Regions from separate parts of the Endozoicomonas lisbonensis genome, predicted to be linked through region 3. Evidence: predicted binding sites of a transcription regulator. Region 3 holds the regulator's gene; each other region holds the start of a gene.
What was found. The regulator FNR, encoded in region 3, switches genes on or off when oxygen is low (the NO sensors DNR and NnrR bind a similar motif). The targets are predictions, from matches to a motif close to TTGATNTANATCAA.
Positions count from the first base shown of each region.

Region 1: the regulator FNR is predicted to act here: its motif matches at 3,805-3,818, upstream of yiaY (L-threonine dehydrogenase).
Region 2: the regulator FNR is predicted to act here: its motif matches at 3,037-3,050, upstream of V5J35_RS05065 (DMSO/selenate family reductase complex A subunit).

Region 1 is NZ_JBEWTB010000002.1:2,790,551-2,795,871, forward strand. It holds gene V5J35_RS13490 (OmpP1/FadL family transporter) at 1-123, opposite strand, end outside; gene V5J35_RS13495 (trimeric intracellular cation channel family protein) at 298-912, opposite strand; gene V5J35_RS13500 (Bcr/CflA family multidrug efflux MFS transporter) at 1,025-2,284, opposite strand; gene yiaY (L-threonine dehydrogenase) at 2,551-3,702, opposite strand; gene tkt (transketolase) at 4,069-5,321, opposite strand, start outside.
Region 2 is NZ_JBEWTB010000002.1:911,889-917,209, reverse strand. It holds gene V5J35_RS24330 (DMSO/selenate family reductase complex B subunit) at 1-331, opposite strand, end outside; gene V5J35_RS05065 (DMSO/selenate family reductase complex A subunit) at 346-2,766, opposite strand; gene V5J35_RS05060 (hypothetical protein) at 3,138-4,382, shown strand; gene V5J35_RS05055 (STAS domain-containing protein) at 4,454-4,819, opposite strand; gene V5J35_RS05050 (hypothetical protein) at 5,185-5,321, shown strand, end outside.
Region 3 is NZ_JBEWTB010000002.1:3,816,629-3,821,949, forward strand. It holds gene V5J35_RS18140 (hypothetical protein) at 1-431, opposite strand, end outside; gene V5J35_RS18145 (adenine phosphoribosyltransferase) at 558-1,100, opposite strand; gene fnr (fumarate/nitrate reduction transcriptional regulator Fnr) at 1,205-1,963, opposite strand; gene hemN (oxygen-independent coproporphyrinogen III oxidase) at 2,284-3,669, opposite strand; gene V5J35_RS18160 (sulfite exporter TauE/SafE family protein) at 3,845-4,564, opposite strand; gene ccoS (cbb3-type cytochrome oxidase assembly protein CcoS) at 4,620-4,823, opposite strand; gene V5J35_RS18170 (heavy metal translocating P-type ATPase) at 4,826-5,321, opposite strand, start outside.

The DNA.
Region 1 (5,321 bases), 1.0 Mb from region 3:
TGTTCCCATATAGCTGGCAGAGTTTTCATTGATACCGTAGCCTGCTGCCAGACAGTGCGCAGAGTATGCAATAACACAGGATAGTGAGGCTGATCGGTATAAACTGGCGGAGAGGTGATGCATGGTAAACCTCGACATAGAGGACTGACAAAGGAAGCCTGGTCAGGTGAGCGATAGCCGAAATATAAAAAGCATCAGAGTTTTATAGTTTGTCTGGTGGAAAACGCAGAAGAAAATGTTTTGAATGGTTGTTTGAAAAGACGGCCCTGAATGTCTGCAAAGCCGTCTTTTTATGGATTATTTGGAGACTTGCGGCAACTGAAAACGTGGCAGGGAAATATTGTTATACAGCGCGAACAGTCGCATAAACAGAACTAAACTCGCAGAAATAACGGTTGTTGCTGCGTAACCCAGAACTGGATTCAGAAAAACAAATACAGCTCCGCCAGCAATGGCTGCTGAGGCATACACCTCTTTGCGCAGCACGTTAGGCATTTCATCAGCCAGCACATCCCGGATAGCACCACCGCCACAGCCGGTCAGGACGCCCATCATTACCGCAACAACAGGCTCTGCACCATAAGCCAGAGCTTTGCCCACACCAATCACAACGAAGACAGCCAGCCCTAGTGCATCGGCAACCTGAAGTGGCCACTGAGCCTTTTCATGCCAGTTACGCAGTGCAATGGCGAGCAGGGTAGAAGCAAAAATAACCGTTATGTACAGGGTGTCCTGAAACCAGAAGACAGGTGTCGAACCTAACAGCAAATCACGAATGGTTCCGCCGCCCACTGCGGTCACGAAAGCCAATACCATGGCACCAAATATATCCATGTCTTTACGACAGGCGACCCAGGCCCCGCTGATGGCAAAAACAGCGGTACCAAATAAATCCAGGCTATATAACAGCATGTTCAGACTGACTGCGCAGGTTAGAAAACAGACGCGATTATATAGCCGGTAGTTGATGGTCAAATATAGCCGGAAACCGTTGTGTGGTGCGGGGCGCACCTACCTGAAATGATCAGGCAGATATTTTTTCTTTGCTGGTCAGAGTTTCTTTTTGCGGTTCCAACTCTGTTGCAGGAGCGCCGCCATTCGATACCAGCAACAGGCTCATAACAGACAACGTACCACAAGCTGCCATGACCATAGCCATTGGCATGGCCGTACCGTCATGTAGCAGACCAACAATAGCGGTTGTTGCGGCACCAATGCTAAAGCGCAGTGCGCCTGCCATAGCATTGGCGGTACCTGCTGACCTTGGGAAGTGGGCCAGGGCCAAAGCGTTGGAGTTTGGTCCTGTTAAACCAATACAGCCGACATAAACGACAACCGGCAAGACAATACCGGCCAGCCCGGCGCTTCCTGTTTTGGCAGTCAGAAGCAGGGCAAAGGCAGCCACTGCAGCGCTCATGCTGCCGGTTCGGAGGATGTTAAACAGGGGCATACGACCAATCAGGCGGATATTGATCATATTCATAATGCCCATAGCAACCATGTTCAGGCCAAACACCAGCCCATAACTTTCCGGACTAACACCATAAAGTTCGATATAAACAAAAGGCGATCCGGCAATAAAGGCAAACATGCCACCAAAGAAAAAGCCATGGCACAGAATACAGCCCATGGCATTACGGTTTTTAAGGATGCTGATATAGGTTGCAGCCAGTTTTTTTGCCGGAACAATTAAACGGCGATCTTCTGGTAATGTTTCAGGCACTCGCCACAGGGCCAGACACATGGCCAGAAAAGCCAGTGCTGCCAGGAAGATAAACAGGCTTTCCCAACCGAAGAATCTTAAGATCTGCCCACCCAGCAATGGTGCCATAAGCGGAGCAACCGTCATTACCAGCAGGATAGACGACAATGCCTTTGCGCTTTCCTGTCGGGGAAACAGATCCCGAACCATGGCGGGAATGGTCACCATAACAGCAGCCCCCGCCATCGCCTGCAATACCCGCACGACAATCAGCTGGTTGGCATCGGTACACATGGCGGCCAGTATGTTGGTAACGATATAACCAACCAGCCCCGGCAGCATCACTTTCTGGCGGCCAAAGCGGTCCGATAAAGGCCCGTAGAGTAACTGCCCCAATGCAAAGCCGATAGTGTAGGCGCTGAGGGTAAACTGGATTTTACTGAGGGGTTCTCCCATATCGTCGGCAATGGCTGGCAGAGCCGGAAGATAGAGATCAATGGCCATAGGGCCAAGCATGGTGAGAGCACCAAGGGTCAGAATGAAGAGCATCCTTTCATTCTTGTTGTGTATATCGATGGTCATATAACTGCCTGAGATAATCGTTATTTTGACAACTTTGTCGTTATAAGCTCCTTCTGTTTAGGTTAGTTATTTGAATAAACGTCTTATGTCGTAAAACAAGGGTCGTAAAACAGAGGAGGCAGACAATTATAAAATTAATCAGAATATAAATATATCAGCTTAGATAGAAATGATTATTATTTGAAAATTTAGCCTCGTCGTTCCCGCGCAGGCGGGAACCCACCACGAACAGTGGATCCCTGCCTGCGCGGGGATGACGATGGGGATTACATTGCCGCTGCGAAGATAGCAGTGATCTCTTCTGCAGTAGCCTGTTTAGGGTTGGTCAGGCCACACGCGTCTTTCAGGGCGTTTTCTGTCAGGGTCGGGAAGTCTTCTTCCTTAACATTCAGAGCCTTCAGACCGGCCGGGATGTCGATGCGGGCAGACAGTGCCTTGATCGCTTCAACGGCTTTCTGAGCCGCTTCCTCAGCAGTCAGACCTTCGATGTTTTCACCCAGTGCTTTGGCGACATGAGCCAGACGCTCAGGAGCCACCTGCGCATTGAATGCCTGAACGTGTGGCAGCAGGACAGCATTGCAAACACCGTGTGGCAGATCGTAAAAACCACCCAGCTGGTGTGCCATCGCATGAACATAACCCAGGCTGGCGTTGTTGAATGCCATACCAGCCAGCAGCTGTGCATAGGCCATCTGCTCACGGGCTTCCATGTCGTCGCCGTTGTTTACGGCAGTTTCCAGGTGTTCGCTGATCAGCTCAATGGCTTTGATGGCGCAGCAGTCGGTCACTGGTGTCGCAGCAATGGATACATAAGCTTCTACGGCGTGGGTCAGGGCGTCCATACCGGTTGCGGCTGTCAGGGACTTAGGCATACCTGTCATCAGCGCAGGATCGTTAACGGACATCAGTGGGGTGGTGTTTTTGTCAACGATAGCCATTTTTACATGACGTTCTTCATCAGTGATGATGCAGAATCGGGTGATTTCACTGGCGGTACCGGCAGTGGTGTTAATCGCAACCAGCGGGAACTGTGGCTTTTCAGAAACGTCTACACCTTCGTAGTCACGAATATTGCCACCATTAGCTGCAACCAGTGCAACACCTTTGGCACAGTCGTGTGGAGAACCACCGCCCAGGGAGATAACGAAGTCACAGTCGTTTTCCTGCAGTAGTTTCAGGCCGGCTTCTACGTTGCCACAGGTCGGGTTTGGCTGGGTGCCATCAAATACTACGGAGGTGATGCCTTCTTCGGCAAGTTTTTCAACAACAGAGCCAACCAGGCCAATGTCGTTCAGTACCTTGTCAGTAACGATCAGGGCTTTTTTGAAACCCAGCTTGGTGATGTCGGAAATAGAGGCTTCCAGGCAACCATTACCCATCTGGTTAACCTGAGGCATGAAGAATTTCATTGCAGACATGGAAAAACTCCCAAAATAAGAAAACGGGTTCAGCTGAAATCGCAGTAACAGCACTGAAAAATGAATACCTTTTCATCATATTGAGAGGCAAGAGGGGTGATATTGATACAGGTCAATAACTATACAGACTATCAAAGGTACACATTGATTAGCGTCATATGTGTGTTTTTTAGAGGGTGCTTGTCGGGATTTAGCTATTGGTTAACATGTTTGTTAATTTTGTAACAGGTAGCCTGTGTTGAAGATAAAAAGCCATGAGCTCATAAAAAACCATGAGCGGATGAATAGCATGAGTGAATAAAAAAAGAGCTTCTAAACAGAAGCCCTTTTATGCGACGCAAGCTATACGACAAAATGCAGTGGAAATTAATCCAGCATGTCTTCAGCCGCTGCCACAATGTTTTCTACGGTGAACCCAAAGAATGGGAAGAGATCGCCTGCTGGTGCAGACTCACCGAAGGAGGTCATTCCAATGATACGACCGTCCAGACCTACGTACTTGTACCAGAAGTCAGCATGAGCGGCTTCAACAGCGATACGGGCCGGAACTTCCAGAGGCAGAACCTGCTGCTTGTATTCTGCGTCCTGAGCGTCAAACACTTCCGTAGAAGGCATGGATACAACGCGAACCTTACGACCCCGTTCGGTTAGTTTGGCTTCGGCGTTCATAGCCAGTTCGATTTCAGAACCGGTAGCGATCAGGATCAGGTCAGGTGTGCCTGCACAGTCCTTCAGAATGTAACCACCACGGGCAATATTGGCGATTTTCTCTTCATCACGAGCCATGCATGGCAGACCCTGACGGGAGAAGATCAGCGCGCTGGGGCCATCGTTACGCTCAATGGCGTATTTCCATGCCACCGCAGATTCAACGGTGTCACATGGACGCCAGGTGTTCATGTTTGGCGTGGAGCGCAGGTTCGCCAGCTGTTCAATAGGCTGGTGGGTCGGACCGTCTTCGCCCAGACCGATGGAGTCGTGGGTATAAACGAAGATGGAACGCTGCTTCATCAGGGCAGCCATACGAACCGCGTTACGGGCGTATTCCATGAAGACCAGGAAGGTTGCGCCGTAAGGTACGAAACCGCCGTGCAGGGCGATACCGTTCATCATGGCGCTCATGCCAAATTCACGCACGCCGTAGTACAGGTAGTTACCGGCAGCGTCGTCTTTTTCAACGCCCTTGCAACCACTCCACAGAGTCAGGTTGGAACCGGCCAGGTCAGCAGAGCCACCCAGCAGTTCAGGCAGAAGCGGGCCAAAAGCGTTCAGAGTGTTCTGGGACGCTTTACGGCTGGCAACTTTCTCGGCTTTTTCCTGGCACTCACGAATGTAAGCGTCGGCTTTTTCAGAGAAGTCAGCAGGCAGTTCGCCAGTCATACGACGCTTGAATTCAGCAGCCAGCTCCGGGTGAGCCGCAGCGTAAGCTTCGAATTTCTCGTTCCAGCCTGCTTCTTTGGCAGCACCGGCTTCCTTCGCACTCCAGCCTTCGTAAACGTTGGCAGGTACTTCGAATGCACCGTGGTTCCAGCCCAGACGTTCACGAGTCAGTTTGATCTCGTCATCACCCAGAGGCGCACCGTGGCACTCTTCCTTGCCTTCTTTGTTAGGAGAACCAA
Region 2 (5,321 bases), 2.9 Mb from region 3:
GGCAGGCCATTTCGCAGTAACGACACCCAACGCAGACATCGCCGTTTACGGCGACCAGGCCATCCTGTTCCCGTTTGTGCATGGCTCCGGTGGGGCAGGCCTTGGCACAGGCAGGCTCTGAGCAGTGGTTACAGCTGATGGAGACATAGTGAGCAAAAACATTCTGCTCCCAGGTGCCGTCTTCATTCTGAAGCCAGCGACCACCGCCGTATTCATAAACCCGACGCCAGTTCACACCAATATCAAGGTCGTTATCGTCTTTACACGACAATTGACAGGTTTTGCACCCGGTACAGCGGGCAGTATCAATATAAAATCCGTATTGAGTCATGGTCTACTGATCCCTTATACCCTGGCAATTTCGACAAGGTTGCTATGCTGTGGGTTTGCTTTTGCCAGTGGCGACGGGCGTTGTGTTGTCAGTGTATTAATGCAGGCACCGTGATCGACTCCCTTGCGATCCGGTTTGTACCAGGCACCCTGACCCATGGCGATCACACCGGGCAGAATACGTTCGGTCACTCTGGCTGGAATACGCAGTTCACCCCGGTCATTCCAGACTTTCAGCATGTCACCGTCTTTAATGCCACGTTTTTCAGCGTCGATGGGGTTAACCCACAGTTCCTGTCGACAGGCGTCGTCAACCAGCGCGACGTTGCCATACGTTGAATGGACACGGGACTTGTAATGGAAACCAAACAGCTGCAGCGGGAATTTACTGGTCAGCTCTGATTCATGGCCTTCCCAGGAAGGAGCGTACTCTGGTAGTGGTGTAATGATATCGTCTTCATTGAGGGTCCAGGTGGCTGCTATATCGGCAAGGCGTTCCGAGTAAATTTCAATTTTCCCTGATGGTGTACCCAGAGGGCTGGCTTCCGGGTCTTTACGGAAGCTTTCGTAAGCAATATTAGGCTTGCCCGGATTCTTCTGTTTAACAATGCCCATCTGGCGGAATGCATCAAACTCCGGAAGGTCTGGATTATTTTGCTGAGCCTGCGCATAGATATGGCGCAGCCAGGCTTCCTGATCACGCCCTTCGGTAAAGGCTTCTTCCACCCCCAGACGTTTTGCGACCTCTGAACACATGTCGTATACAGAACGGCATTCGAACAGTGGCGAAACAGCGGTGTCGGTGAAAATGACGTAGCCCATGTTGCCTGAGCTGCCAGCAGGCGAAAAGTCAGGCTGTTCAGCCGCAGTAAGGTCTGGCAGAAGAATGTCGGCGTAACGCGCACTGGACGTCATGTGGTTTTCGATCACGACAATCATTTCGCACTGACTGTCATCCTGAAGAATGTCGTGGGTACGGTTAATGTCCGAATGCTGGTTGATGATGCAGTTACCGGCGTAGTTCCAGATAAACTTGATGGGCTGATTCAGCTTTTCCGCACCACGAATACCGTCGGTTTTGTCCGTCATTTCATGGTAGCGGGTAATGGCGTCGGTCCACAGGAACATCGGAATGGAGGTCGAAACCGGGTTGGTCAGTGTCGGGAAGGCTGCGAACGGCATCGCGTAGGACGATTCCCGTGCGCCTGTACCACCACCGGAAATGCCTACATTACCGGTCATCACCGCCAGCATGGCGATGGAACGAGCCGCCTGTTCACCATTGGCGGTACGCTGCAAACCCCAGCCCTGCTGTATGTTACAGGGTTTGGTCAGCGCGATTTCACGGGCAATACGGATGATGGTTCTGGCTGGAACCGAGGTAATTCGTGCAGCCCATTCCGGCGTCTTTTCAATGCCGTCCGCTCCCTGACCGAGAATATAGGATTTCCACGAAGAACCTTTCGGTGCGCCGGCGGGCAGACTGTCTTCGTCATAACCTACGGTATAACGGGTCAGGAAGTCGGTATCCACCAGGTTTTCCCTGATCATCACCCAGGCCATGCCTGCGACCAGAGCTGCATCGGTGCCCGGACGAATAGGTACCCATTCGTCATTGTCGCTTAATGTGCTGTCGGTTTTGCGGGGATCAAAGGTGATCATGCGCATGTTGCCACGCTCTTTGGCTTCGGCCATCTGATAGACAACACCGGCACCACTCATGCGGGTTTCTGCCGGATTGTTACCAAAGTTGATGATCAGCTTTGAGTTCACCAGGTCAGAACTGCAGTTGTTCATGTTGGAGCCATAGACGTATGGCATACCGATAGCGATCTGGGCGGTACTGTAAGTACCGTAGTGATTCAGGTAACCGCCCCAGCAGTTCATCAGCCGGGCAATCGGGCTGGAACCCGGAGGCCATGATTTGGAGATCGTTCCACCCAGAGTACCTGTCGCATAATTGATATAAATGGCTTCATTGCCATAGTCTTTTCTGATGCGTTTCAGGTTATCGGCAATGGTGTCAAACGCTTCTTCCCAGCTGATGCGTTCAAAGTGACCTTCGCCGCGTTGACCGACGCGCTTCATCGGGTATTTCAGACGATCAGGGTTGTATACCCGCTGACGAAAAGAGCGCCCGCGCAGACAGGCACGTACCTGATGATGGCCATATTCATCATTACCGGTATTGTCGGTATGGGTGGCAATAATCTGATCGTCCTGAACCTGGTGCCTTAATGCACAGCGGGAACCGCAGTTAACCGTACAGGCTGACCACACAGACTTGATTTCAGGGGTTTTTCCGGACGGTTTGCTACTAGCAATGGATTTGAGAGGCAACGCTGAGCCTGCTGTAAAGGCGGCCCCACTCAGCGCCGCCCCCCACTTTGCAAAGCTCCGGCGACTTAACGGGGTTTTATTCAGCCAGTTTTTCATTCGACAGTTACAAACTATTTAATGTATTAATCATGCTAAGGGGGTCGGATGATAGATGGTCTGTTGCAGCTCTGGTTATGATTCATATCAAGACAGGTCGATATTTACCCAGATATAGATAAGTATTGTTACTTTGTCGTATATATTTCCTGAACTGTTGATATTTAAGGTTAACGGGTGTGCATTTCCACTTAACTGTGACAATAAAGCGAAATTTTACGGGTATTATCAGAAATTTAAATGTACTTATTTACCTAATAGTTAATATATTTGATATTGATCAAAATTTGATAGATTCGATTTGCGTATAGTCGGCGCTCCCTCATTTATAGTTATTATATTAAATAGTTATGCTGGTAGCGCAAATTGTAATGGGGATAACATTATTATTAATGATATCCGGCCGTACCCCTCTTTATCTGACCGCTATTGTCGGTTCTTTTATCACAGCCATGATCGCTGGCTTCCCGATGACCGGTGGTGAAGGCCCCTCCGTCACATCACTGATCAACGGTGGTCTGAACCCGGTTATCGCCGATATGGCGGGTGTACTGATGTTCATTGGCGTTATGGAACGTGTTGGCTTCCTGGACGTGATCATCCGCAACATCATTAAAGTCGGTCGTCGTCTGGGTGGTGGTGCCGGTGTTGCTACGGCGGGTGGTATTGCTGCTGGTTTCATCGGTATGCTGACCGGTTTCACCCAGCCAGCCATTACCGCTGTACTGACCGGTGCCGCCAGCTCCAAGCTTGGTGTGAACCCTTCCAAGTCTGCCGGTGTACACGCTCATGCGGGTCATCTGGGTAACTTTGGTGGCTTCACTCATCCGACTCAGGTGGCAGTGGTTGCGATTACCGGCATCGGCTTCGGTATGATCAACGTTTACGGTGTGCTGATTTCCCTGGCTATCTTTGCCTTCAGCTTCATGCGTCTGCGTAAGGAAACCGCGAAAAACGGCCCTATGACTGATGAAGAAGTGAATGCTATCGCCAAAGAGTTTGAAAGCAGCGAACACAACTACGCCTTCTGGAAAACCATGATGCCTTTCCTGGTGCTGATGGTTGGCTTCGTACTGGGTTACCCGATCTTTGTCGTTGGTGTCCTGAGTAGTATCGTTACTATGGTTCTGAGCGCTACATGCTTCTCCAAGGCTGAACAGTTCATGCTGAACGGCGTGGGTCGTATTGCGACACCACTGGTGGCTACCATTGGCTTCCTGTTTATGTCTTCCGTGATCAACAACATCGGTATGGCAGACTCTATCGCTAACCTGTTCCGCCCAATGCTGACGGTAGCGCCTCTGCAGAGCATGCTGATTGTTGCGGGTATTGCGTCGTTTATCACCCAGTCTAACGGTGCTTCCGCTGCCATCTCCATTCCATTCCTGCAGGCGGTGATGACCGCAGTTCCGGAAGCAAGCCCGCTGGGTCTGGCTGTTATGGCTGCTGGTGGCGGCGCAGTGATGCAGTACTACCTGACCGGTGGTCCGGTAGCGGCTCTGGCAACGGTTATTCCTGTGATCAAGGGTTCCGAGCTGAAAGAAGCGAACCTGTTCCAGCGTCCTGCCATGCTGTTTGGTATGGTTCTGCTGCTGGCGGTCTCTTTCTTCTTCTGATGAACTGAGACAATCCGAGTGTTGGAAAAGCCTCCCTGCAAGTCTGTTGGTGGGGAGGCTTTTTTTTAAAGCTATAGCTTCCCCAGTCCCGAATCCTTCTCATAAAGCAACGCTTCTGCTTCATCGACACCACCGACGATCTGAATGTACCGGGTGATACCGCAGAGTCTGAACAGTGAGGCAATGGCAGAAGACACGTTGCACAGGGTCAGACTGTGAAACCGTGCCAGCTGGGTTCTGGCGTTCATCAGCACACGCAGCCCTTCTGAACTGATGCTGGACAGGTGTGAACAGTCCAGGACCAGATGGCGGTTTCCTTCAAAAGTGGCCGATTCCAGCGCCCGGTCAAGCATCTGAGCCGAGCTGGCGTCAACCTTGCCTTCAATCTCTACCAGTGTGTAGTTGTAGTGGTCTTCCAGATTAATGGATAGTGCCATGATTTACTCCTTCCATGGGGCTTGTCCTTTACTGGTGTCAATCCTACAGAGTGCATTGAGAAGCTTGCATAACCAGACTGTTAGTCAGGCTGACAGAGTGAATTCCTTTCGGTGGGGTCATACGGACTGTTTAGGGCCAGGTCATTATTTCCTGAGGCATTGAGGCTGTACTTTCTGATTAAAGTTACTGAACACAGTACTGCTATTTGAGGAGCTATCAAAAAAATGTGACGGAATATTCATAATAAGATGTTTCGTATTTTATAGTGGAAAAAGTTTCATTCGCTCGCTCATCGCTTTTTAGAATATTGGCTAGACTGTTTTCGTCATGTTATGAATTTTCATTTTATATCAGGTAGTTAACGGTGAAGGTTTTCAAGTTAATCTTGCAGCAGGCTCTGGTTCTGCTACTGGCGACCACAGCTCTGAATTTACAGGCTGGAGATGAATTTAAGTTTATTAACAACGAAACCAATGCAGAAACCAAGGTAAAAACGGAAAC
Region 3 (5,321 bases):
GGGTTATGTCGGTGAAAATAGTTGTGCCACAGTTTGCCCAGCCCTTCGATATCGTCTTCCGGTAAGGAATGAATGCTTTTTTCAGTCCGGCAATAAATCAGCCATGCAATCGCCGTTGCGTAGGAGAGATTGGTGGCCAGCTCATGGTGAGGGTGGCACAGAAATTCTCTCTGGCTGGCCAGGCCTCTGACCAGGCTCGACAGTTCTGACCTTTTAGCCAGGTAAAAGTCCCAGATATTTCGGTGCATACGGGGAGAGATATGATAAATCCCCAGAGCCCGATGATGGTCCTGTTTGATATGAAATCCCAGCTCTGATTCTCTGGCCGCTGTTCCCAGCAACAGGTTCTCGGCGGTTGGGCTCCACATTTTGAGATGCTTCAGGGTGGGACGGACAACATAATGGCGCAACTCCTTTGCACAAATTCCCATGCCTTGATCCTTCATGAGGTTGAATACTCGTTTTATCGTATCACTGGCTTAATACTGAAGCATCTGCCATTTTGACAATAATCTGTAAGTACAGAGAGAAGCTGCTGATTCTCTCTGCAACAGAATCTATTCCCCTTCAAAGGCGCACAACGAAAAGGTGGGAACGCCTGCATTTTGCAAACGACGGGAGCCGCCAAGGTCAGGCAGGTCCATAATCGCTGCCGCTTCAATGGTTTTTGCGCCCAGTTTTTCAATCAGCTGAACCGCTGCCAGCAGAGTTCCGCCGGTTGCGATCAGGTCGTCAACCAGTAAGACCCGGTCGCCTTTGTGCAAACTGTCGGCATGAACTTCCAGACTGGCAGTGCCATACTCCAGGTCGTATTCTACCGAGATGGTTTTGGCGGGCAGTTTACCTTTTTTACGAAACAGGACCAGGGGCTTGTTGAGTACATAGGAAAGGTTGGAGCCGATCAGAAAGCCCCGGGCATCCATTGCACCAATATGGCTGAAATCCAGCTCCATGTAACGGTGGATAAAGCTGTCCATCACGCCACGCCAGGCTTTGGGGTTTTCAAATATGGTGGAAACATCCCGGAACAGGATGCCTGGCTTGGGCCAGTCGGGAACAGTGCGAATCTGGGACTTGAGATAAAAATCGTCGATGATCATTGAGTGGCAACCATATGCTGTGAAAGTGCCGATCATGGCTTGGGGAAAACCACTGCCGTACGGAGCCATCGGACTGTACGGCAGTGTGAACAGGTTACATCAAATCAGTTTGCTGCAATGATCTGTTCAATATCAGCGGCTTTCCCGCCAGCCAGAGAGCATAGTTGAACTGCGTCACGAATTTCAATTTCCTTACCAACAGCCGAAATCAGGCCGTTTTTCTGGAAACGAGTGAAAACACGGCTAACCGTCTCTACTGCCAGACCCAGATAGTTGCCCATCTCATTACGGGACATGGACAGTCTGAAAGACTGGGACGAGAAACCACGACGACGGAAGCGGCTGGCAAGATTGATCAGGAACGTAGCGATACGCTCGTCTGCATTCTTCTTGGACAGCAGCATCATCATTTGCTGGTCTTCCCTGATCTTTTTGCTCATCAGGCGCATCAGGTGACGACGCAGCTCCGGGAAGTCGTCAGACAACATTTCCAGCTGCTCAAACGGAATCTCACACACCATGGTGGTTTCCATGGCCTGGGCGGATACCGGATACACGTCGGTGTCCATACCACTCAGACCGAGAATTTCGCTTGGCAGGTAGAAGGCAGTAATCTGTTCTTCACCTTCGTTAGTCGCGGTGTAGGTTTTGATAGCCCCGGAACGCACAGCGTATACGCTGTCGAACGGGTCTCCTTCCAGAAACAGGTGCTCGCCTTTTTTCAGCGGGCGGCCGCGTTTTATGATTCGATCCAGATTGTCGATGTCTTTCACACTCAACGCCAGCGGCAGGCACAGAGAGCTGAGACTGCAATCCCTGCAGGCCACATGGCTTGGTTGTCGGACGTTGGGCTTAGACGTCATTGAGTGCCCTCAAGGTCTTAAATGCAAAACGCTGACTATTTTATGGAAAATATTTAGAAAGTGTAAGTGCGGTGTTGACTTACGAATGTTGATATTGATCGTTTTTTAAACTTAATTCGGTAAGTCGCATTATATTGCGGTTAATAGCTAGCTGTATTGGTGAATGCTTTGTCATTTTTCGGGGTTTAGGGCAGGGTATGTGCGATTATTTTTGTGCAGTGATCTGTAGGTCGCAGGTGTTTTTTATTGTTGCTGATTTATTGAGGCACTGCATGGATCAGAGGTTACTAACCTCTGATCCATGCATAACGTTAACCAGACTAAATAACTTTAGAAAAGAACTTCATATTCTTTTGCTCCTGATAATATCGGTCAAACATCATGCAGATATTTCGTATCAGCAGTTTGCCTGCCGGTGTTACTTCCAGGATTTCGGGGGTTATGGTAATCAGACCATCCTGTTCCAATGGTTTTAAATTGATCAGTTCAGACAGAAAATAGCTGGGAAAATCAATCGTATATTGCTGCTCAATTTTTTCTGGTTTCAGTCTGAAATGGCAGATCAGCTCGTTGATGACACTCTGACGAATCTGGTCATCTCTGGTCATTTTCAGACCGCGCTTGAGCGGCAACTGGTTTTGCTCGATAGCAGACTGGTATTCAGCCATATCCGTATAGTTCTGGGCATAGGTATTGCCTACCTTGCTGATAGAAGATACGCCCATGCCCACCAGGTCACACTGGCTGTGTGTGGTATAACCCTGAAAGTTGCGATGCAGTGTGCCGTCTTCCTGTGCAACTGCCAGCTCGTCATCGGGCAGCGCAAAATGATCCATGCCGATGTAAACATAGCCACTGTCCAGCAGCCTGCGGGTCGCCTGCTGCAGAATCTGCAGTTTGACATCGGCAGGTGGCAGGTCTCTCTCATTTATTCGACGCTGTGGCATAAAGCGGTGTGGCAGGTGAGCGTAGTTAAACAGTGACAGGCGATCGGGTTGCATCGCGATCACCTTGTCGATGGTGGTCATGAATCCGCCGAGCGTCTGGTGCGGCAGCCCGTAAATCAGATCCATGTGAACAGATTTGAATGCCATGGTGCGGGCTGCATCAAGAACAGATTCAATTTGCGCTTCGCTTTGTACCCGGTTAACCGCCTGTTGCACTCCGGGGTCCAGATCCTGAACACCAATGCTGATGCGGGTAAAGCCCAGGTCCCGCAATGTCGACATCATGGGCCAGTCTACTTCACGAGGGTCCAGTTCAATGGAGTAATCAATGTCACTCCCATGGGGCAGTTTGAAATGTTCAGATACCTTGTTCATCAACGATGAAATCTGTTCCTGATTAAGAAAAGTAGGCGTGCCGCCCCCAAGGTGTAGCTGTTGCACTTCCTGGTCTTCGTTATACAGGTCTGCCTGCAGCTCAATTTCTTTGAACAGGTAGTTCAGGTAAGTGTCTGCCTGTTCTTTGCGTTTAGTGACAATCTTGTTGCAGGCACAGTAGTAACAAACGTGCTGGCAAAACGGAATATGGAAATACAGCGACAGGGGCTTGCCTGTGGCTGAACTACGCCAGGCGCTGGACTGGTAATGCTTCTGGTCGAAGTCTTCAGAAAACTGAACTGCCGTTGGGTATGAGGTATAGCGTGGACCTGACAGGTCGTACTTGCTGATCAGACCTGTATCCCACACGGGTGTGTTATTCATAGTTTTTCTCATTTTGTTCTTATCAGGTCATCAGTCAGCCGTCGACCTTGCGAAATGTTGTTTCAGTCTATGAGAATGGCAGGAATGTAAGATTGATATGTGTCAATAGGTAGGGGGCGTAATTTACATTTCTTGGGTTTAATTGATCAGGGTCAGGTAGGTGAGATCGCATCGGCTACATTGAGTGACTGCCCATGGCCAGTAAAGACATAACCCATTTTTGATGTGGGCCGGGAATAGCCCAGAACCCAAACAGGATCATTAATACGCCTGCAATATTGCGTGTAGCTGCTGCCTGAATCAGCGAGGTTAACTGTCTGGCAAACAGGCCCGTTAAAAAGACAGCGGGCAGGGTGCCGAGCCCAAACAGGCACATCAATAAGGCCGATTGCAGGGCATTACCCTGGGTGGCGCTCCAGACCAGTGTACTGTAGACCATTCCGCAGGGAAGCCAGCCCCAGAGGCTGCCCAGAGCCAGAGCATTGGGCAGATTGCGAATCGGCAGCAGACGGCTGGCTGCTGGCTGAATATGTTTCCATAGTCGTCCGCCCAGCTGTTCCAGTCGCATCAGGCCCCGCCACCAACCGCTGATGTAAAGCCCCATTGCGATCAGCATAATGCCAGCGAATCCGCGCAAAGCCATGTGAACTTCACGACTGAGGTCGCCCAGATACCAGCCAAGACTACCGAGAATAAACCCCGCCAGTGTATAACTGCCTATCCTGCCCAGATGATAGGCAAGCATCAGGACCGCTGTCTGCCAGCGGCTTTTTCCCTGAAGTGACAGGCTTAATGCTGAGGTAATACCGCCGCACATGCCAATACAGTGAGCGCTACCCAGCAGTCCGATACTGAGTGCGGTCAGATAAACAGGCATGGCGTGGGTCAGCTCCATGGGAGTATATCCATCGTTATTTTATTATTTGTGAAATATCATGTGTTTTGCATCTTTACGATTGTAAGGGGTTGTTTTTCTCACTACCCTGACGTGCGTCAGTTTGTACTGGCTTTTTCGTTTTGTCTTCATAGAGAATGCTATGGGCCGGACCTTCAAGGTCGTCAAACTGTCCACTGTCTACTGCCCAGAAAAACACCCTGATGGCGAGGGCAATAAACAGAACGGCAAGGGGGATAAGAATAAACAGGCTTTCCATGTTTATATCCTTATGGCCGGGTTGTATACAGAGGGCGATTCTGAGCGCTCAGAAGCCTGAACATGACCGGTTTTTTGCCGTCCACCCAGGCGCAAGGCATTGCCCACAACAATCAATGAACTCAGAGCCATACCTATGGCTGCCATCCAGGGTGCAATCAGGCCCGCTGCTGCCAGAGGCAGTGCGCTAAGGTTATACAACAGTGACCAGGCCAGATTCTGGCGAATGACTGAACGGGTTTTGCGAGCCAGTTGCCAGGCATCCAGCAAGCGACTTAAGTCGTTAGATAGCAGAACAGCATCGGCACTGGTTTTTGCCAGGTCGGAAGCCGTACCCATCGCCAGTGAGATATCAGCGCCGGCCAGAACCGGGACATCGTTAATGCCGTCACCCACCATCAGAACCCGTTCACCCTGTTGTTGCTGTTGCCTGATGAACTCAAGCTTGTCGTCGGGGCTTGCCTGTGCCTGCCAGTGGTTGATATTCAACTGTTCAGCG